2 regions of the Streptomyces sp. NPDC057939 genome follow, and region 2 is predicted to be linked to the other one. Evidence: predicted binding sites of a transcription regulator. Region 2 holds the regulator's gene; the other holds the start of a gene.
The links. The regulator HspR, encoded in region 2, represses chaperone genes until heat shock. The targets are predictions, from matches to a motif close to TTGAGNNNNNNNNNCTCAA.
Positions count from the first base shown of each region.

Region 1: the regulator HspR is predicted to act here: its motif matches at 2,477-2,495, upstream of lon (endopeptidase La).

Region 1 covers NZ_JBHVPG010000096.1:1,246-11,699, forward strand. Annotated here, with positions in the region: gene ACFVS6_RS41885 (hypothetical protein) at 1-315, shown strand, start outside; gene ACFVS6_RS41890 (sulfurtransferase) at 510-1,409, shown strand; gene ACFVS6_RS41895 (DUF4097 family beta strand repeat-containing protein) at 1,542-2,315, shown strand; gene lon (endopeptidase La) at 2,518-4,926, shown strand; gene ACFVS6_RS41905 (MarR family winged helix-turn-helix transcriptional regulator) at 5,126-5,566, shown strand; gene ACFVS6_RS41910 (protein phosphatase 2C domain-containing protein) at 5,671-6,444, opposite strand; gene ACFVS6_RS41915 (nitrate- and nitrite sensing domain-containing protein) at 6,822-10,073, shown strand; gene ACFVS6_RS41920 (roadblock/LC7 domain-containing protein) at 10,070-10,454, shown strand, end outside.
Region 2 covers NZ_JBHVPG010000001.1:117,199-127,652, forward strand. Annotated here, with positions in the region: gene ACFVS6_RS00530 (DUF2617 family protein) at 1-477, opposite strand, end outside; gene ACFVS6_RS00535 (hypothetical protein) at 684-935, opposite strand; gene ACFVS6_RS00540 (pyridoxal phosphate-dependent aminotransferase) at 1,270-2,463, shown strand; gene ACFVS6_RS00545 (YbjN domain-containing protein) at 2,578-3,123, opposite strand; gene clpB (ATP-dependent chaperone ClpB) at 3,247-5,844, opposite strand; gene ACFVS6_RS00555 (pyridoxamine 5'-phosphate oxidase family protein) at 5,968-6,372, shown strand; gene ACFVS6_RS00560 ((2Fe-2S)-binding protein) at 6,553-6,867, opposite strand; gene ACFVS6_RS00565 (hypothetical protein) at 6,867-7,184, opposite strand; gene ACFVS6_RS00570 (helix-turn-helix transcriptional regulator) at 7,287-8,321, shown strand; gene ACFVS6_RS00575 (heat shock protein transcriptional repressor HspR) at 8,448-8,900, opposite strand; gene dnaJ (molecular chaperone DnaJ) at 8,902-10,086, opposite strand; gene grpE (nucleotide exchange factor GrpE) at 10,126-10,454, opposite strand, start outside.

The DNA.
Region 1 (10,454 bases), on a different contig from region 2:
CCCTCCCGGCGGCGGGAGTGGCTGCTGTCCTCGCCCGACACGTACGCGGGCCTGCGGGACGTGGCCCTGGACCGCTCCCCGGCCGACTCGCGGAGCCTCCAGGGCACCGAGCGCACCCCCGACGCCATTCGCGCCGCCCTGGCCGCCTCCCCCCGGGTGATCGCCCTCCTCGACCCCGTCGGACAGCCCCTGGACCCCTACCCGCACGAAGCCGCCAAGCGCGAAGCGCTGGAGTCCTCCTTCACCCTGTGCTCGATGACCCCGGTGCGGGGGGCGCGCGTCGCGGTGTACGCCCGCCCGGGCGACTGCGGCTGACGCCCGCCGCGGGGGCCGCGGCCGGGGCGGGCGGCTCCGGTCGGCGGCGTTCCTCCGGCTGCCGCTTCGGGCGACCACGGCCGTCGCGGAAAATCCCGCGACCCCGGGGGCGTCGGGCGCGAGGATGACCCGACCACGCCGCGCTGCGGGCTCCCGTCCCGCCGCCGCGCCCCGCCGATCCTCCGGAGTCGCCCGTGCCGCCGTCAGCGGAACCCACGCCCACCCCTCCCGTCGTCCGCACCGGGGTCGCGGACCTGCCCGGGCCCCTCGTCGGGGCGGCATGGCTCGCTGAGCGGCTCGGCGGGAACGGACCGGTGCTGTTCGACGCCTCCGTCGGAGCCCACCGGGGCGCGCGGACCCGGATCCCGGGAGCACGGCCCTTCGACCTCGACGGCGCCCTGTCCGACCACACCGCCGCCGCCCCGCACACGCTGCCCGGCCCCGAGGAGTTCGCCGCGGCGATGCGCGACCTCGGCGTGGACGACACCGACACCGTCGTCGTTTACGACGGCGCCGGCATCCACTCCAGCGCCCGCGCCTGGTGGATGCTGCGCGCCATGGGCTTCGACCGGGTCGCAGTCCTGGACGGCGGCCTGCCCGCCTGGACGGCCGCCGGCCTGCCGGTCGAGGAGGCCGCGCCGCAGTACGCGGGCCCGCCCGGCTCCTTCACCGCCCGGCCGCGCCCCGGGCTGGTCGTCGACGCCGACACCGTCGCGGCGGCCCTGACCGACCCGGCCGCGACCGTGGTCGACGCCCGCACCCGGGGCCGGTTCGCCGGAACCGCCCCGGAGCCGCGCGCGGGCCTGCGCGGCGGCCACATGCCGGGCGCGGTGAACCTGCCCTTCGGGGAACTCCAGGGTCCCGACGGGCTGATGCTGACCGCGGACGAACTCCGCGCGGCCTTCGCGCCGCTGACGGGGAGCCGGGAGCGGCTCTACTTCAGCTGCGGATCCGGGGTCACGGCCTGCGTCCTCGCGCTCGGCGCGACCCTGGCCGGGTACCGGGACCTCGCGGTGTACGACGGCTCGTGGAGCGAGTGGGGCGACCCGGCCGGCCGGCGACCGGTGGAGACCGGCGGCCCGTCGGGCGGCTGATCCGGGGCCGGCTCCCGGGCGGCCTCGCGGCTCGGGGGCCGGCTCCCGGGCGCCCTCGCCGGGGGATAACCCCACCCCGGCCCGGGTACCGGCACCAGCGTGCCGGGAGCGCCGGATCGACAGACTTTCCGCATGGCATCCGATACCGCATCAGCCCTACTGGCCCGCAAGACGGTCGGCGCCACGGCGGCCGCCGTGCTCCTCGTCCTCGCCGGGTGCTCCGTCGACGGCATCGGGGACGGCATCCACACGAGGACGGCGTCCGCCGACGCCACCGTCACCGAGGCGGTCGCGGCCGTCGAGGTCACGGACGGGCGGCGCGGCTCCGTCGAGGTGACGCCGGGCACCGGGCCGGGGGTCGTCGTCCACCGGACCGTGCACTACCGCGGGGACACCGCGCCCGAGCCCGCTCAACGGGTGACCGACGGGGTCCTCACCTTCACCGCCGGCTGCGCGGAGAGCTGCTACGTCGACTACCGGCTGGAGGTCCCCGCCTCCGCGAAGGTCAAGGTCGGCAACAGCAGCGGCCGCATCACGGTGACGGGCGTCGCGGCGGCGGAGCTGACCTCGGACTCAGGTGACGTGCGGGCCGAACGGATCGCGGGCCCGCTGAAGGTCCGTACGTCCTCCGGGTCGATCACCGCCGACGCCCTGTCCGGCCCGGAGGCCGACGTCCGCTCCGAATCGGGCGACGCCCGCCTGGCCTTCACGACGGTGCCGGTCTCGGTGAGCGCCGTCACCACCTCGGGAGACCTCACGCTCCGCGTCCCCACGGCCCCGTACCAACTGTCCGGCTCCAGCAGCTCCGGCGACCGCGACATCACCCTGCCCCACGCCCCGGCCGCGCCCTCCCGACTGCGCCTGGAAACGACATCGGGCGACGTGAAGGCCTCCCCCCTGACCTGAGCCCACCCCGACGAGGCCCGCGCCGGAGCACTTCCCTCATGCGCTGTCACGGCCGGCCCCTCGACGCCGGATCGGAACTTCGAAGCCCCCGGCCCCCGCCCCCGGACGGCCGTTCGCCCCCGGCGAACGCTCGTTGGGGAACATCGGGGGACTCACGTGCATTGAGTCGACATAGCTCAAGTTCACTGCCGGAGGGAAGATCATGGCTTCGACGTCCGTACCGCTCACCCTGCCCGTGCTGCCGCTGGACGACGAGGTCGTGCTGCCGGGGATGGTCGTTCCGCTGGACCTGTCCGACGCCGACGTGCGCGCCGCCGTGGAGGCCGCACAGGCCGCGGCCGGCACCGGGGCCGGCGCCGCGAAGCCCCGGGTCCTGCTGGTCCCGCGGGTCGACGGGACGTACGCGGGCACCGGCGTGCTCGGCACCGTCGAGCAGGTCGGCCGGCTCTCCGACGGGGACCCCGGCGCCCTGATCCGCGGCCGCGGCCGCGTCCGCATCGGCGCCGGGACCACCGGGCCGGGCGCCGCCCTGTGGGTGGAGGGCGAGAGCGTCGACGAGCAGGAACCCGACCCGCTGCCCGGCGCCGTCGCCGAACTGGTCACCGAGTACAAGGCCCTCGCCACCACCTGGCTCAAGAAGCGCGGCGCCTGGCAGGTGGTCGACCGGGTCCAGCAGATCGAGGGCGTCTCCGCGCTCGCCGACAACTCCGGCTACTCGCCGTTCCTGACCGTGGCCCAGAAGGTGGAGCTCCTGGAGACCGCCGACCCCGTCGCCCGGCTCCGCCTCGCCGTCCGGTGGCTCAGCGACCACCTCGCCGAACAGGACGTCGCCGAGTCCATCGCCAAGGACGTCCAGGACGGCGTCGACAAGCAGCAGCGCGAGTTCCTCCTGCGCCGCCAGCTGGAGGCGGTCCGCAAGGAACTCCGCGAGATCAACGGGGAGAAGGACGGCGAGGAGTCCGACGACTACCGTGCCCGCGTCGAGGCCGCAGACCTGCCCGAGAAGGTCCGCGAGGCCGCGCTCAAGGAGGTCGAGAAGCTCGAACGCTCCAGCGACCAGAGCCCGGAGGGCTCCTGGATCCGGACCTGGCTCGACACCGTCCTCGAACTGCCCTGGAACGAGCGCACCGAGGACTCCTACGACATCCGCGGCGCCCGCGCGGTGCTCGACGCCGAGCACGCCGGACTGAGCGACGTGAAGGACCGCATCACCGAGTACCTCGCCGTGCGCAAGCGCCGCGGCGAGCGCGGCATGGGCGTCGTCGGCGGCCGCCGCGGCGGGGCCGTACTGGCCCTCGTCGGCCCGCCCGGCGTCGGAAAGACCTCCCTCGGCGAGAGCGTCGCGCACGCCATGGGCCGCGAGTTCGTCCGCGTCGCCCTCGGCGGCGTGCGGGACGAGGCCGAGATCCGCGGCCACCGCCGCACCTACGTCGGCGCGCTCCCCGGCCGGATCGTCCGCGCCATCAAGGAGGCCGGGTCCATGAACCCCGTCGTCCTCCTCGACGAGATCGACAAGGTCGGCTCCGACTTCCGCGGGGACCCGGCCGCCGCCCTCCTCGAAGTCCTCGACCCGGCCCAGAACCACACCTTCCGCGACCACTACCTCGAAGTCGAACTGGACCTGAGCGACGTGGTCTTCCTGGCCACCGCCAACGTCCTGGAGGCCATCCCCGAGGCCCTGGCCGACCGGATGGAACTCGTCCGCCTCGACGGGTACACCGAGGACGAGAAGGTCGTCATCGCACGCGACCACCTCCTGCCCCGACAGCTGGAGCGGGCCGGCCTCGGCGCCGACGAGGTCGTCATCGAGGACGCCGCCCTGCGCAAGCTCGCGGGCGAGTACACCCGCGAGGCTGGCGTGCGCACCCTGGAGCGCTCCCTCGCCCGACTGCTGCGCAAGGTGGCGTCCCAGAACGAACTGGGGGAGCGGGACCTGCCGCTCACCCTGGGACCCGACGACCTGCGGGCGCTCATCGGCCGGCCGCACCACGTCCCCGAGTCCGCGCAGGACCCCGCCGAGCGGCGCACCGCCGTGCCCGGCGTCGCAACCGGCCTCGCCGTGACCGGGGCCGGCGGGGACGTGCTGTTCGTGGAGGCCTCGCTCGCCGACCCCGAGACCGGGGCCGCCGGGCTCACCCTCACCGGCCAGCTCGGCGACGTCATGAAGGAATCGGCGCAGATCGCCCTCAGCTTCCTGCGCTCGCACGGCGCCGAACTGGAGCTGCCCGTCGCCGACCTGAAGGACCGGGGCGTCCACATCCACTTCCCGGCGGGCGCGGTCCCCAAGGACGGCCCCAGCGCCGGCATCACCATGACGACGGCCCTCGCCTCGCTGCTCTCCGGCCGGCAGGTCCGCACCGACGTGGCGATGACCGGCGAGGTCTCCCTGACCGGACGGGTCCTGCCCATCGGCGGGGTCAAGCAGAAGCTGCTGGCCGCGCACCGGGCCGGACTGACCACGGTGATCATCCCGAAGCGGAACGAGGCCGACCTGGACGACGTCCCGGCGGAGGTGCTGGAGGGGCTGGAGGTGCACCCGGTGACGGACGTGCGCCAGGTCCTGGAGCTGGCCCTCGCCCCCGCCGAGGTGTCCTTCACCAAGGCGGCCTGACCGGTCGCCCGACCGGCCCCCGACCGGCCGCCCGAACGAGGGCCCGGGACCCGCTCCGGCGGGGCCCCGGGCCTTCGCGGCTTCCGCTGCGAAATACTGGGGCCCGCGCAGCGGGTCTCGAACAAAGATGTCAGCGAGGGACCCGGGCCGAGGACGGCGGCAACGCGACCGCCACACACAGCATCGAACGGGAGCGGACGTGCACGGAAGCGAAGACCAGGAGTTCCTCGCCCTGGAGCGGGAGCTGTCCGTCTTCCTCCGGCGCGCCCGGGCCTCCTCCGGGGAGATGGCCCGCGCCCTCCACCCGGAGCTGGAGCCCGCCGCCTACGGACTCCTCGTCCGACTGGAGGCGGCGGGCCGGCAGCGGGCCACCGAACTCGCCGCCTACTTCGGGGTCGGCAAGGCCACCATGAGCCGCCAGCTGCGGGCCCTGGAGGTGCTGGGCCTGGTCGCCCGGGAGCCGGACCCCGCCGACGGCCGCGCCTTCCTCGTCGGCCTCACCGACGAGGGCCGGGACCGCTTCCTGCGGGTCCGCGGGGCCCGCCGCGAGCAGTACATGCGCAAGCTGGCGGACTGGGACCGGGGCGAGGTGGCGGAGCTGGCCAGACTCCTGCGCCAGCTCAACTCCGGCGAGGAGTGAGCCCCGGCCCACCGTCACGCCGCCCCGACCGGGCGCTCCGTCACGCCGCCGCGGCCCGGCCCAACGCGCCGTCACGCCGCCCCGGCCCACCGCCCCGCCCGCCGCTACAGCTCCGCGTAGGCCGCCGAGGCGTCGTCGTGCCGCTTGTACCGGGCGGACGGGCGCAGCGGATCGGACTCGACCGCCCGCACCCGCCCGATCAGGCCCTCCGCGCCCTCCTTGCGCAGCACGTCCAGGCAGGCCGCCCAGTCGCCCTCCCCGAACGTGTCCGTCCAGCGGCTCGCCCCGTCCGTGAGCGCGGCCACCGCCACGACCTCCCCGCGCGGGGTGCGTCCGGTGACGGCCCGGTCCGCCACCGCCGGGTCCGCGGCCGCCGTCCAGAACCCGCCCTCGGCGTTGCGCAGCGCGTCCGTCGCCGCGACCGACCGCAGGACCTCGCCCGGGATCCGGTCCAGCCGGTCGTCGAGCACCGCCGAGACCCGGCCGTCGGCCCCGCGCAGCAGGAGCACCGAGTCCGACAGCACGAGGTGCTCCACGCAGGACCCGTCCCAGCGGACCATCACCACCGTCGCCTGGGGGGTCCGTGCGTGAGAAAGGTCACAGGTGTCCCGGTGGGCGTCGGCGGTGTCGCCGATGGCCCGCGCCAGAATCCGGTCCAGCGACATGTCCCGCCGCGATCCGGACAGTTCGGTCAATCGGCCGCCGAGCCGCGCCGAGAACCACGGCACGCCGTGCACGCACCCGTCGCCGCCGCGTGGCGGGGTGACTCCGTCCAGGACCACCAGGACGCCGCCGCCCGAAGAGGGCGCCGAGGCCGACAGCCAGTCCTCATTGGGGCGTTCCGGGTCGCCGGGGGCCGTGGCGAGGTCGATGCGCATGGGGACATTCTGCCCGCCGAGGGCCCGCGCGCGCAGGAAGGTCCATACCAATACGGGGGAGTGGTGGCGCGCCCCGGACGGCCCGACCGCCGGCACCCCGTGGCGATGTGGGCGGGCATAGTGCCAAAGCCCGGCTCGATCTTTCAACCACCCGTCCACGAGCGGCCCCTGACACGGGGTGCCCGAGTTGGTCGGCCACTCCTCCGTGATGTTCACTCCTTCGAGTGGCCGGGTGGGCGATGTGCGGCTCTCTTCGCATCACACTGCAAAGGTCTGAGGCGGTACGAGGGGGCAGGGGGCGTTTACTTGTTGACCGGCCGTTACCTCGGCCACACGAGTAGACGAGCACGAGCACACGTACAGGATTGCGAGCACCGGTGCAGAAGAAGCGGTCTCGGAAGAACGGCACCGCCAGCGCCGACGGACCCGCCAAGGCAGGACGGCGCGTACGCGTCCGCCGCAGGCTGGTCATCGGTGTGGCAGTCGCCGGACTCACCGTCCTCGCGGCCGGCGCACCCGCCGTCGTCTCCGCCACGAGGGAACTGAACGACTCACAACGCCTGGTCACCCTCGCGGAGCAGACGCGGCACACCCTCACCCTCACCCACCTCCTCGGCGACGAGCGCGACGCCGTCGTCGAGTACGTGGCCAAGGGCCGACCCGGCGCCGCCAAGGGCCCCGTCGACGAGCGCACCGCCCGTACCGACCGGCAACTCGCCGAGGTCCGGGCCGAAGCCGACGAGGAACTCGCGGGCGCCCTCGGCAAGATCCAGGCCGTCCGTACCGAGGCCGTCGACGGCAAGGGCACCGCCATCGCCGCCCACCAGGCCTACGCCGGCGTCCTCGCCGAACTCTTCGCCCCCGGCGACCGGCTCGTCGAACTCACCCCGCCGCGCGCCGAGGCCGCCCTCGGCACCACGCGCCCCCTGGTCCCCCTCGGCCGAGCCGTGGAGCAGGCCTCGGCGACCCGCGGACTGCTGCTAGCCGCGCTGGCCGTCCCGCGCGGCGACCAGCCCGCCAACGCACCGGCCGTCGACGAGCTCACCACCGCCTCGCAGCGCTCCCGCGTCCGCGAACAGGCCGCGCTCGACGACTTCGCGCGGATCGCCCGGCCCGACGTGCGCGAGACCCTCGCCGTCACCGTCACCGGCCCCGAGGTCAAGACCGCCGACGACTACCTCAAGCGGCTCACCGACCGGCCCACGCTGACCCCCGCCGACCGCAAGGTCGACGCCGGAGCCGTCGGCACGGCCCTCACGGCCCGCATCGACCGCATGCGGTCCGTGGAATCCACCCTCGCGGGCAACCGGGCCACCGCCCTCGCCACCCAGCGCGACGACGACGTGACCCGCCTGGAACTCGTCGTCGCCGTACTCGGCGTCCTGTTCCTGTTCGTCATCGGCTTCTCCACCGCCGTCGCCCGATCCCTCACCCGGCCGCTGTCCGTACTGCGCCGCGGCGCGGAACGGCTGTCGACCGCGGAGGGCTCCGTCGAGCCGGTCCGCTTCACCGGCCGCAACGACGAGTTCGCCGAAGTCGTCCGCCACCTCAACTCCGTGCGCGACCAGACGGTCGCCCTCCACACCCGCGTCGCCGGACTCGACGCCGACCGGCGCCGCCTCATCGGCCGCAACGAGGCCCTCGCCTCGGGCCGCGAGGCACTGGAGAAGGAACTCGCCGAACTGCGCGCCGGCCTCGAAGAGCACCGCCGCATCATGTCGACCACCTCGGTCTCCCTGTCGCTGCGGACCCTGGGCCTCGTCGAACGGCAGCTCGCCGTCATCGAGGAACTGGAGTCCAAGGAGGGCGACCCGGACCGGCTCGCCACCCTCTTCAAGCTGGACCACCTGGCGACGGTCATGCGCCGCCACAACGAGAACCTGCTGGTCCTGGCCGGGCAGGAACACGGCCACGGTCAGAGCCTGCCCGTACCGCTCGTCGACGTCATGCGGGCGGCCGTCAGCGAGATCGAACGCTACGAACGCGTCGAACTGGCCGCCCTCCCCTCGTACACGCAGGTCGCCGGGCACGCCGCGGACGACATCTCGCACGTCCTGGCCGAACTCCTTGAGAACGCGACGACGTTCTCGCCCCCGGACGCCAAGGTCAAGGTCTCCGGCCGGCTCCAGGACTCCGGCGAGGTCGTCCTGTCCGTCGTGGACTCCGGCATCGGGGTCACCGAGGACCGCCTGGAGTCCCTCAACGCCCGGCTGGCCAGCCCCGAGGCCTACGACGAGGAACCGGAAGCCGAACACGGCCTCGGCCTCGGCCTGTACGTCGCCGGCCGGCTCGCGGCCCGCCACGGCGTGACGGCCGAGCTGCGCGCCGCGCGGCACGGCGGCACCGAGGCCCTGGTCGTCGTCCCCGCGACGCTGCTCCCCGCCGGCGCCCCCGCCACCGCGGTCCACACCCTGGCCGAGCCGGGCCTGCCCGCGTTCCAGCTGCCGGGTGTGGTCGCCGAGGCCAACGAGAACACCCTGCCGCCCCGGCTGCGCCCGCAGCACGACAGCGCGGAGACCGCCGAGCCCGCACAGCTGACGGACCCCGACACGGCCGCCGCCGTGGAGGCGCCGGCGCGGGTGGTCTCGCTGGCGGAGGCCTTCGACACCGGGTCCGTCGACACCGGGACCCCCGACACCGGGTCCGTCGATACGGAGTCGTTGAGCACCGAGGCCTTCGGCCCGGAAGCCTTCGGCACCGACGCCTTCGACACCGGCACCGCCCCCCTCGGCACCGCGGCCGCGGACGCCGAGCCCGAGCCGGTCACCCCCGACGAGGAACTGCTCGCCCGGGTCGTGCCCGACGCCGACACCGCCGAGGGCTTCGCACCCCCTGAGGGCTTCGAGGGCTTCGACTCCGGGGAACTGCCGCCGGCCGACCAGGTCTTCACCGCCTCCGCACCCGTCCCCGACCCGGTACCGGCGCCGATCGACCCGGCCGACGAGGACGCCCCCGTACGGGTCGTCCCGCTGGCCGAGGCCTTCGACGCCGACGAGAGCGCGCAGACGCCCCCCGCCGAGCAGGTCTTCACGGTGCCCGCCCCGGCAACGGAGGCGCCGGACACCGCCGGAGCCGGCGAGGAACTCCTCGCACGCGTCGTCGCCGACGCCGACGCGGACGCCTTCACGGTGGCGGACCCCGAGCCGGAAGGCCCCGGTCCGGACGCCGACGCCGCCGCGCGGGTCTCCGTACAGGACGAAGGACTGTCGCTCCTCGCGCAGCCCTACACCGTCCCCGCCCCCGACACCGACCGGGGCGCGCACCACCGGGCCGACGCCGAGGACCACTTCGTCCCCCGCCAGGGCAGCCACCCCGGACACGAGGCCGAGACCGCCCCCCGGCGCCCCGTGACCGAGGCCGTCACCGACAAGGGACTCCCCAAGCGCACCCCGCGCGCCTCCGCGGGCCCGGCACGCCCCGCCGAGCCCCGACCCGAGCCGCGCCGCGTCGACGCCGAGGAACTGCGCCGCCGCCTCGGCGGCTTCTACCAGGGCGCCCAGGACGGGCGGCGCGTCGTCGCCGCCGAGCTCGCGCAGGACCAGTACCAGGATCAGTACCAGGACGGTACGCAGGACCGGGGGCAGGGTCACACCGACCAGGGGGACACCGCACAGGAGGCACGCACATGACCGCGCCCAGTACGTACGGACTGAGCACCCAGGCCCGCAACCTGCAGTGGCTGCTGACCGACCTGGTCGAGGAGGTGCCCGGCGTCAACTCCGTCGCCGTCGTCTCCTCCGACGGCCTCCTCCTGCTCTCCTCCGAGCCAGGCACGGACGCCCCGCAGGACCGCCCGAAGGGCCCCCGCGGCGCCTCGGCCGACCTCGCCACCATCGTCTCCGGACTCGGCAGCCTCACCACCGGCGCCGCGGCGCTCATGGAGTTCGGCACCGTCAAGCAGACCATGGTGGCCATGGAGAACGGCTCCGTCTTCGTCATGGCCATCAGCGACGGCTCCCTGCTGGGCGTCCATGCCACGCCCGACTGCGACATGAGCGTCGTCGCCTACC
Region 2 (10,454 bases):
GGCGACGAGCTGACCTTCCTGGGGGTAGGCGTGCCAGGTCCGCCACCGGACCTGGCCCTCGTAGCGCTGGGCCAGCATGGCGGTGAACGCGTGGGGGCTGCCGGGAAAGGTGCCGGCCAGCCCGTTCGGGTGATCGGCGACGAGGGCGAGGAGTTCTTGGGCGCGGCCCGCGAACGAGCCCCGGGAGAGGTTCTCGACGCGCGCGGCGAACTCGTACTCCCAGTCACCGACGCGCTTGGCCACGCCGAGCGGAAGCGGGGTACTGCTTCCGGGCATGCAGGCGACGGTCTCCGAACAGAGCACCTCCCCCTCCTCCAGGAGCACCTGGTGAGAGGCCCCGAGCAGGCGGAGTTCCACTTTCGCGTCCGCGAGCTGGAGGTTCAGTACGGCCAGGGCGGGCAGCCGGTCCCGTCCCAGGGCCCAGGCGAGATCGGCGGCACGCGTGTCGGTATAGGTGGTCTGGAGGGTCGTGAGCATGAGTCGGCTCCGCAAACGCGCGAGGGAGATGGGCCGGAGCCCGCCAGCGGTAGTCAACGGGTGGGGGGACACCGGCACGGGTCCACAGGAAGTCCAGGGAGGTCCGAGGACTGGTCTACTCAACCGAGGGAATCATGAAAGGCACGGCACTCACAGCGTTTTTACCCAACTTGACGGGGTTTACATCCCCCCGGGGGCTACTCAGTTCACGTGTTCAACAGCATGCCGCCCGTACGCCGTAACGCCCGGCCGAACAAGTAGACGCCCGAGGGAAGTTGTCCCCCACGGGCGCCCTGTTCAACACTCGTCGGCGGGCCTTCCCGAAGGATCAGCCGGAGCCGCAGCCGCCCCCGCCACCACAGGACGAGGACGATCCGCCACACGAGGACGAGGACGACCCGCAGGACGACGTCGAGGTCCCGCCGGAGGGGCCCGAGTCGGACGGGGAACCGCCGCACGAGTGGCTCACGCCCGCGCCGCCCGATGCGGCCCACCAGCTGCCGGACCCGTCCGTACCGGACCGGCCGCGCGAGGACGACCGCGAGGACGACCGCGCGGAGTACGGGCGGTACGCGGCCGCCCGCTTCGCCTTCGAGATCAGGATCCCGACGACCGCGCAGGCCGCCACCACGAACACCAGAACCAGGACAAAGACCAGGACCACGGTCCTCGCCTCCTCTCGGAAACCCGGTCCCCCGGGGTGCGGGATCCCCTCGTCCCGCGTGACGGGGGGATGCCCCCCGGCCGATCGCGTCAAAGCACACTTGAGCAACTCCAGAGCTTCCCCGCAGGATGGCGCCCATGACCGCATCCGCGAGCAGCAGCAGCCGCCCCTTCCTCAACCGCCGCCTGGCGGCCTTCGGCACCACGATCTTCGCGGAGATGTCGGCCCTGGCCGCCCGCACCGGGTCGATCAACCTGGGCCAGGGGTTCCCCGACACCGACGGCCCCGCCGAGATCGCCGAGGCGGCCGTCCGGGCCGTCCGCGACGGCCGGGGCAACCAGTACCCGCCGGGTCCTGGCGTCCCCGAGCTCCGTACGGCCGTCGTGGAGCACCAGTGGCGCTTCTACGGGATGACGTACGACCCGGACACCGAGGTGCTGGTCACGGCGGGTGCGACGGAGGCCATCGCGGCGTCCCTCCTGGCCCTCCTGGAGCCGGGTGACGAGGTCATCGCGCTCGAACCGTTCTACGATTCGTACGCGGCCTGCATCGCGATGGCCGGGGCGGTACGCGTCCCGCTGACGCTGCGCGCGCCCCACTTCCGCCCCGACCTGGACGCCCTGCGGGACGCGATCACCCCGCGCACCCGGCTGCTCCTGCTGAACACCCCGCACAACCCGACGGGCACGGTACTCACCCGCGAGGAACTGTCCGCGATCGCGGAGCTCGCCGTGGAGCGGGACCTCCTCGTCGTCACGGACGAGGTGTACGAGCACCTGGTCTTCGAGGGCTCGCACATCCCCCTGGCATCGCTGCCCGGCATGCGCGAGCGCACGGTGACGATCTCCTCCGCCGGCAAGACGTTCTCCTTCACCGGCTGGAAGGTCGGCTGGCTCACCGCCCCGCCCGCGCTGGTCTCGGCGGTGCGGTCGGCGAAGCAGTTCCTGACGTACGTCGCGTCGGGGCCGTTCCAGTACGCGATCGCTGAGGCCCTGGCCCTGCCGGACTCCTACTACGACACCTTCCGCGCGGACCTCGCGGCCAAGCGCGACCTCCTCGCGGACGGCCTGACGGCGGCCGGCTTCGAGGTCTTCCGCCCGCAGGGCACGTACTTCATCACCACGGACGTCTCACCGCTGGGCGAGAAGGACGGCCTGGCCTTCTGCCGCTCCCTGCCGGACCGCTGCGGCGTGGTCGCCATCCCGAACCAGGTGTTCTACGACGACGTCTCCGCGGGCGCCACCCAGGTCCGCTGGGCCTTCTGCAAGCGGACGGACGTCCTGGAGGAGGCGGTGGCCCGCCTCGGTCGGCTGACGGCCTGACCCCGCCTGCGAAGGCGCGTCCGGGGCGGGAGGCGCCCGGAACGCGGCCGGCCACGCACCGCGGTCGGGATGACCGGGTGCGTGGCCGGGTTGCGCAGCGAAGGCCGCGGGCGACTAGTTGCTGTCGCCGTCGTCCTTCTTGTCGTCGCCCTCGGCGGAGTCGACTTCCTTCTCCAGGCCGAGCTGCTCCAGGAGCCACTTGTCGAACTCGATGGAGGCGCGGACCCAGCTGACCGTGGAGGACACGAAGTGCTCCAGGTTGACGCCGGTGCCGATCAGCATCTGCGCCTCACCGATCAGACGGACCGAGCCGTCGTCGTGGGTGTGGCTGTAGACCTTCGGCCACAGGGTGCGGCGGTTCCAGTCGTCGATGGACTCCAGCAGCTGCGGCTTGTCCTCGATCGCGTGGGGGCGGTCGTAGAAGGTCCGCACGGAGAAGACCTGCTGCTCGTCCTCGCCGCGGAACATGAAGTACGTGCGGAAGTCCTCCCACGGCGCCGCGAGGTCACCCTCGTCGTCGACGACGTACTTGAGCTCCATCTGCTCCAGGAGCTGCTTGACCAGGTCCTGGTCGGGGACGACGGGGCCCGCCGGTCCTGTGGCCTGCGGATCGGGCTGCTGCCCTCCGAAGTTCGGAATCGAGGCCGGGTCGATGCTCACCGTGTACTTCCCTTCGTGCGGATACAGCCATCCTCCACCATCGCGCCCACCCCGTGTCCACCCCTGCACGCGCGATCCGCTCCGGGCGGACAGGAGTAGGACCGGGGTAAGCGGCAGTGACCCTTACAGGGCCCTTCCGACCAGCAGGTCTTCGCCGGCGACGTCGACGCGTACGGTGTCCCCCTCCCGAACCTCGCCGGACAGGATCTCCTTGGCCAGCCGGTCCCCGATCGCGGTCTGGATCAGACGGCGCAGCGGCCGGGCCCCGTACGCGGGGTCGTTGCCCTTGTCCGCGAGCCAGGCCAGCGCCGCGGGCGTGATGTCGAGGGTGAGGCGACGGTCGGCGAGCCGCCGGGCGAGGCGGCCGATCTGGAGCTCGGCGATGTGGGCCAGCTCGTCCTTGCCGAGGGCCGAGAAGACCACCAGGTCGTCGAGCCGGTTCAGGAACTCCGGCTTGAAGGAGGCGCGGACCACGTCCAGGACGCGGGCCTTCTTGTCCTCCGCCGAGGTCGCCGGGTCCGTGAGGAACTGGCTGCCCAGGTTGGAGGTCAGGATCAGGATGGTGTTGCGGAAGTCCACGGTGCGGCCCTGGCCGTCCGTGAGCCGGCCGTCGTCCAGCACCTGGAGCAGGACGTCGAACACCTCGGGGTGCGCCTTCTCGACCTCGTCGAGCAGGACCACGCTGTACGGGCGGCGGCGGACGGCCTCCGTGAGCTGGCCGCCCTCCTCGTAGCCGACGTACCCGGGCGGGGCGCCGACGAGGCGGGCGACGCTGTGCTTCTCGCCGTACTCCGACATGTCGATGCGGATCATGGCCCGCTCGTCGTCGAAGAGGAAGTCCGCGAGGGCCTTGGCCAGCTCCGTCTTGCCGACGCCGGTCGGGCCGAGGAAGAGGAACGAGCCGGTCGGGCGGTCGGGGTCGGCGATGCCGGCGCGGGTGCGGCGCACGGCGTCGGAGACGGCCCGTACGGCCTCCTGCTGGCCGATCAGGCGGCGTCCCAGCTCGTCCTCCATGCGGAGCAGCTTCTGGGTCTCGCCCTCCAGCAGGCGGCCGGCGGGGATGCCGGTCCAGGCGCCGACGACGTCGGCGATGTCGTCGGGACCGACCTCGTCCTTGACCATGCTGTCCTTGGCGCCGCCGCCCTTGGACGCGGCCTCCTCCTCGGTGGCCTCGGCCAGCTCGCGCTCCAGCGCGGGGATCTCCCCGTAGAGCAGCTTGGAGGCGGAGTCGAAGTCCCCGTCGCGCTGGGCGCGCTCGGCCTGGCCGCGCAGGTCGTCCAGGCGTTCCTTGAGCTCGCCGACCTGGTTGAGGGACTGCTTCTCCTTCTCCCAGCGGACGGTGAGGCCCCGCAGGTCCTCCTCCTTGTCCGCCAGGTCCTTGCGCAGGCGCTCCAGCCGTTCGCGGGAGGCCGCGTCCGACTCGTTCTTGAGCGCCAGCTCCTCCATGCGCAGCCGGTCCACGGAGCGCTGGAGCTCGTCGATCTCGACGGGCGAGGAGTCGATCTCCATGCGGAGCCGGGACGCGGCCTCGTCGACGAGGTCGATGGCCTTGTCGGGGAGGAAGCGGGAGGTGATGTAGCGGTCGGACAGGGTGGCCGCGGCGACGAGGGCGCTGTCGTTGATGACGACCTTGTGGTGGGCCTCGTAGCGGCCCTTGAGCCCGCGCAGGATCGCGATGGTGTCCTCGACGCTCGGCTCGGCGACCAGCACCTGCTGGAAGCGGCGCTCCAGGGCCGGGTCCTTCTCGATGCGCTCGCGGTACTCGTCCAGCGTGGTCGCGCCGACCATGCGCAGTTCGCCGCGGGCCAGCATCGGCTTGAGCATGTTGCCGGCGTCCATGGCGGAGTCGCCGCCGGCTCCCGCGCCGACGACGGTGTGCAGCTCGTCGATGAAGGTGATGATCTGGCCGTCGCTCGACTTGATCTCGGCGAGCACGGTCTTGAGGCGCTCCTCGAACTCGCCGCGGTACTTGGCGCCGGCGACCATCGCGCCCAGGTCGAGGGAGACGAGGCGCTTGTTCTTCAGGGACTCGGGGACGTCGCCCTTGACGATGCGCTGGGCGAGGCCCTCGACGACGGCGGTCTTGCCGACGCCGGGCTCGCCGATGAGCACCGGGTTGTTCTTCGTGCGGCGCGACAGCACCTGGACGACGCGCCGGATCTCGTGGTCGCGGCCGATGACCGGGTCGAGCTTGCCCTCGCGTGCGGCTGCCGTGAAGTCCGTGCCGAACTTCTCCAGGGCCTTGTACTGGCCCTCGGGGTCGGGGCTGGTCACCCGCCGTCCTCCTCGTGCGTTCTCGAAGGCGGACAGCAGCTTCTTCGCCGTCGCGCCCTGGGCGGAAAGGACCTCACCGGCCGGTCCGCCCTTGGCGGCGATGGCGATGAGGAGGTGTTCGGTGGAGAGGTACTCGTCGCCGAGCCGACCGGCCTCGGCGTCGGCCTCGGCGAGCACGGCGAGCAGGTCGCGGCTGGGCTGCGGGGGCGCGACGGTGGAACCCGTGACGCTGGGCAGGGCGGCGAGCAGGCGTTCGGCGCCCGCGCGGACGGCGGCCTGGTCGGCCTCGGTCGCGGCGAGCAGGTCGGTGACGTTCTCGTTGTCCTCGCCGGCGAGCAGCGCCAGCAGCAGGTGGGCGGGGGTCAGGTCGGCGTGGCCGTCCTTCACGGCCCTGCTGGTGGCTGCGTTCAGGGCGGCACGGCTCTTGTTGGTCAGCTCGGCGTCCACTTTCGGCTTCTCCTCTCCGACGGGGATGACGGGGCGCGTAACTCTGACAGATTCAGCGTCTGCAAAGTTGAGTCTATTCCACTCAAGGCTGAGCGCGGCACGCTTCGGACGTACTCTCGGCCCATGTCCCATGACGTACTCAACCCGACGCCCGAGTACCTCGCCTTCTGGCGGGAGCGGCACGTCTGCACCCTGACCACCCCCCGACCCGACGGCACCCCGCACGTGGTGCCGGTGGGCGTGACGTACGACCCCGTGGCGGGGCTGGCCCGGGTGATCAGCAACAGGCACAGCAAGAAGGTGCGCAACATCCTGGCGTCGCCCGACGGGGCCGCGAGGGTGGCGGTGTGCCAGATGGAGGGGCGGCGCTGGGCCACCCTGGAGGGCCGGGCGGTGATCCGCACCGACGGGGCGTCGGTCGCCGACGCCGTGGAGCGCTACGCGGAGCGCTACGGGAGGACCCCCTCGCCCAACCCCGACCGGGTCGTCATGGAGATCACCCTCGACCGGGCCATGGGCCGGGCCTGAGACCGCCCCGGGCCCGCTGCGGCAGTGCCGGCGGGCCGGCCCCGGGCCGCGGACACGAAGTGATTGTCCGGTTCAACCACTGGACGCGGACATCACAACGGCGCCATCGTGGTCAGGTCCACGATGGCGCCGTTGTGTGGGGGAAGCGCCTGGGCGATCTGCAACGACGGGGGGATCGCGTCAGGCACTGCGGGGGGTGGCGGCGGTGATGTCGGGTTCGAAGAGCTGGTGGTCGCGCTGATCGAGATTGACGAAGACCATGCCGTACCGCACTTCGCAGCGGACGGGCTGCGGTGCGCCCCGGGGGCGGCGCAGGCAGCGGTACGCACGGACGTCCTCGTCCTCCTCGCGCACGACGACGATCGGCTGGCCGAACAAGGTGACCATCAACGAATCGCCCGTGTAGGGAATGGCGGTGGCGAGATCGATGAACTGCCACCCGGACCGGTAGGCCGAGGCCATCTCGCGCCGGAAGTCGCGGTCGTCGGGGGTCATCAGAGCGCCTTCTCGGGCACGAAGTTCCAGCCACTGTCCGGTTCTCCGGCGGGCCGGGTGTTCCAGCCGCTGTCGGGTTCACCTGCGGGTGTGTCGTTCCAGCCGCTGTCGGGCTCCCCGGCGGGGGCGGCGTTCCAGCCGCTGTCGACCGGTGCCGCGTTCCAACCGCTGTCCGACTTGCCCTTCGGCACGATATTCCAGCCGCTGTCACTGGCCAGTGCGCTCCCCGCATCGCCATTGACGGCGCTGACTGCCCCAAATACCGCAACAGCGGAGAAAACAACGGCAAGCGCCGAGCGAAGCATTCTCTTGTACATGGTCGGCTTCGTCCTCACTTGATGGAATCCTCTCCCCCGCACGTCAGACCATGGCTCATTCAGGCACGTTACGGCCACAGGGACGATGCATCATGTTCTTGCATGTTCAGGACCCTGGGGGGTGGAGATTTGCCCATAAACGACACAAACCCGACACATCCCCACCCCGTCACATCCATGTGCGACGAGGGGGCACGACTTTACGCAGCGGCACTGAGCACCGGCCGGGTACCTCGTAGCGAGGTGGAAAACATCCCCTGCCTGCTCGAATTCGCTCTGCTGCGTCCCGACCCGGATGACGCGAACCAGCTTCGCGCGGTTCCCCCGGCGGTCGCCCTCGCCCAGCGCCTGCATCCTCTCGAACGGGAGATCCAGGACCGTCGGCGCAGCGCGATCGACCTCACCGATGCATTCGAGCCGTTCCTGACCATCAGTGCGCAGAACCCCGCCAACACCCACGCCATCACCGTTCTGGAGGGGTTCGACCAGATCAACGCCGCCCTCGACCTGGCGACGGCCGAGTGCCACACGGAGATGCTGACGGTCCAACCCGGTGGTGCCCGGCCGTCCTACGCCCTCACCGAGGCACTGGAACGGGACGCCCCGCTCATCGACCGGGGCGTCAGCATCCGGACCCTCTACCAGCACACCGCGCGCCACAGCCAGGGCACGCTCGCCTACGTGGACCGCATCTCCACGGGCAAGGTCGAGATCCGCACCCTCGAAGAGCTCATCGAGCGGCTGATCGTGTTCGACCGCACCGTGGCCTTCATCCCCGTCAGCGACGACCGCAGGGTCGCCCTGGAACTGCGCCACCCCGGCCTCGTCGACTACCTGATCAAGGTCTTCGAGCAGTTGTGGCGGCGCGCCGTGCCGCTGAGCCAGGAAGTTACATACACCCACCGGCCCGACGGCATCTCGGGCGTGCAGCGCTCCATCGCCCAACTGCTCGTCGAGGGACACGTGGACGAGGCCATCGCCCGGCGCCTGGGGATGAACGTACGGACCTGCCGCGCGCACATCGCCAAGCTGGCCACCGCGCTGGGCAGCGGCAGCCGAGCCCAGCTGGGCTTCCTCATCGCCCGCTCGGGCATCCTGCGCGACTCCGCGGGCCCGCCGCCGCTCCCGGAGCCCTGAGGGGCCCACCAGGGGCCTCCTGGACGGCATATGCCCCCGACGTGGGGAAGACCCCGCCCGGAGCGTTCCGGGCGGGGTCTTCCGTACGTGCGGGGCGAAGGGGCGCCGAAGCCGGCCGCCGGCCGTTCAGACCTGCGGGCGCTTCGGGCCGGGCCGCCAGACGACCAGGGCGCTGCCCGGCTGCGGCGGCTGGTACGGGACCAGGTCGCGCCGGTACGAGGCGTGCACCTGGGCCTCGCGGGCCTGGAGGGCGGCGGCCGCCCCGTCCACGGCGGTGGACAGTTCGGCGACGCGCTGCTGGAGCGCGGCCACCTGGTTCTCCAGTTCGATGATCCGCTTGATCCCCGCCAGGTTGATGCCCTCGTCCTGGGACAGCGCCTGCACGGTGCGCAGGAGCTCGATGTCCCGGGCCGAATAGCGCCGGCCGCGGCCGGCCGTACGGTCCGGGGAGACCAGGCCGAGGCGGTCGTACTGACGGAGGGTCTGCGGATGCAGCCCCGAGAGCTGGGCGGCCACCGAGATCACGTAGACCGGGGTGTCGTCGGTCAGCTGGTAGTGGCTCCTGCGGCGGCCGTCCATCTCATGCTCCCTTCACCGACTCGAACAGCGCGGCGCGCGGGTCCTCGGGATCCGTCGCGTCGCGGTACATCTCAAGGGCCTCGCGGGCCTTGTCGGACAGCTCCGTCGGCACCGTGACCTCCACCGTGACGAGGAGGTCGCCGCGGGTGCCGTCCTTGCGGACCGCGCCCTTGCCGCGGGCCCGCATCGTACGACCGCCGGGCGTGCCCGGGGGAAGCTTCAGGGTGACCGCCGGGCCGTTCAGGGTCGGAACCTTGATCTCGGCGCCGAGGGCGGCCTCCGCGAAGGTCACCGGGACGGTGACCGTCAGGTTGTCGTCCTTGCGGCCGAACACCGGGTGGCCGTCGACGTGGACCACCACGTAGAGGTCGCCCGCCGGGCCGCCGCGCTCGCCCGGCGCGCCCTTGCCGCGCAGCCGGATCCGCTGGCCGTCGAAGACGCCCGCCGGGATCCGGACCTGCATGGTCCGCGAGCTGCGGGCGCGCCCGCTGCCCTTGCAGACGTCGCAGGGGGTCTCCGCGATCAGGCCGCGGCCCTTGCAGTCGGAGCAGGGGTCGGTCAGCGAGAACCCACCGCCGCTGCCCCGCGAGACCTGGCCCGTGCCGACGCAGGTCGGGCACACCCGGGGGGTGCCGTTCTTGTCGCCGGTGCCGGAGCAGGCCTTGCAGGGCGCCTGCGAGGACATCCGCAGCGGGACGGTCGCACCGTCCACGGCCTCCGTGAAGGAGAGCGTGACCTCGGACTCGATGTCCTGGCCGCGGCGCGGCTGGGTGCGGGTTCCCGGACCCTGGCCGGTGCCGCGGTTGAACAGGCCGCCGAAGACGTCGCCCAGGCCGCCGCCGAAGCCGCCGCCCGGACCGCCCTGCTGCTGCTGTCCTCCGAAGAGGTCACCGAGGTCGAAGTTGAACGAGCCGCCGGCGCCGCCGGGACCGGGGCGGAAGCCACCGTTCCCGAACAGCGCGCGGGCCTCGTCGTACTCCTTGCGCTTCTTGGGGTCCCCGAGGATGTCGTTCGCCTCGGAGATCTCCTTGAAGCGCTCCTCGGCCGAGGCGTCGCCCTTGTTGGCGTCCGGGTGGAACTCGCGTGCGAGCTTCCGGTACGCCTTCTTGATCTCGGCCTCGGTCGCGTCCTTCGGGACACCGAGGACCTTGTAGTAGTCCTTCTCGACGAAGTCCTTCGTGCTCATCCCCGGTGGCCCTCCTCTCGGTTCCCTACATGTTCGACGTCAGCCCTTGTCGGGGGCATCCGTGTCCTTGTCGGACGGCGTGTCGCCGTCTGCGGACTCGGACTTCGCGGCGGGTGCCGCGCCCGGCTGGGGCTCGGCCACCGCGACCCGCGCGGGGCGGATCGTGCGCTCGCCGATCCGGTAGCCCGGCTGCAGGATCGCCACGCAGGTCGTCTCCGTGACGTCCGGCGCGTACGAGTGCATCAGGGCCTCGTGGATCGTCGGGTCGAAGGGCTCGCCCTCCTTGCCGAACTGCTGCAACCCCATCTTGGCGGCCGCGCTCTCCAGCGATTCGGACACCGACTTGAAGCCGCCGACCAGTTCGCCAT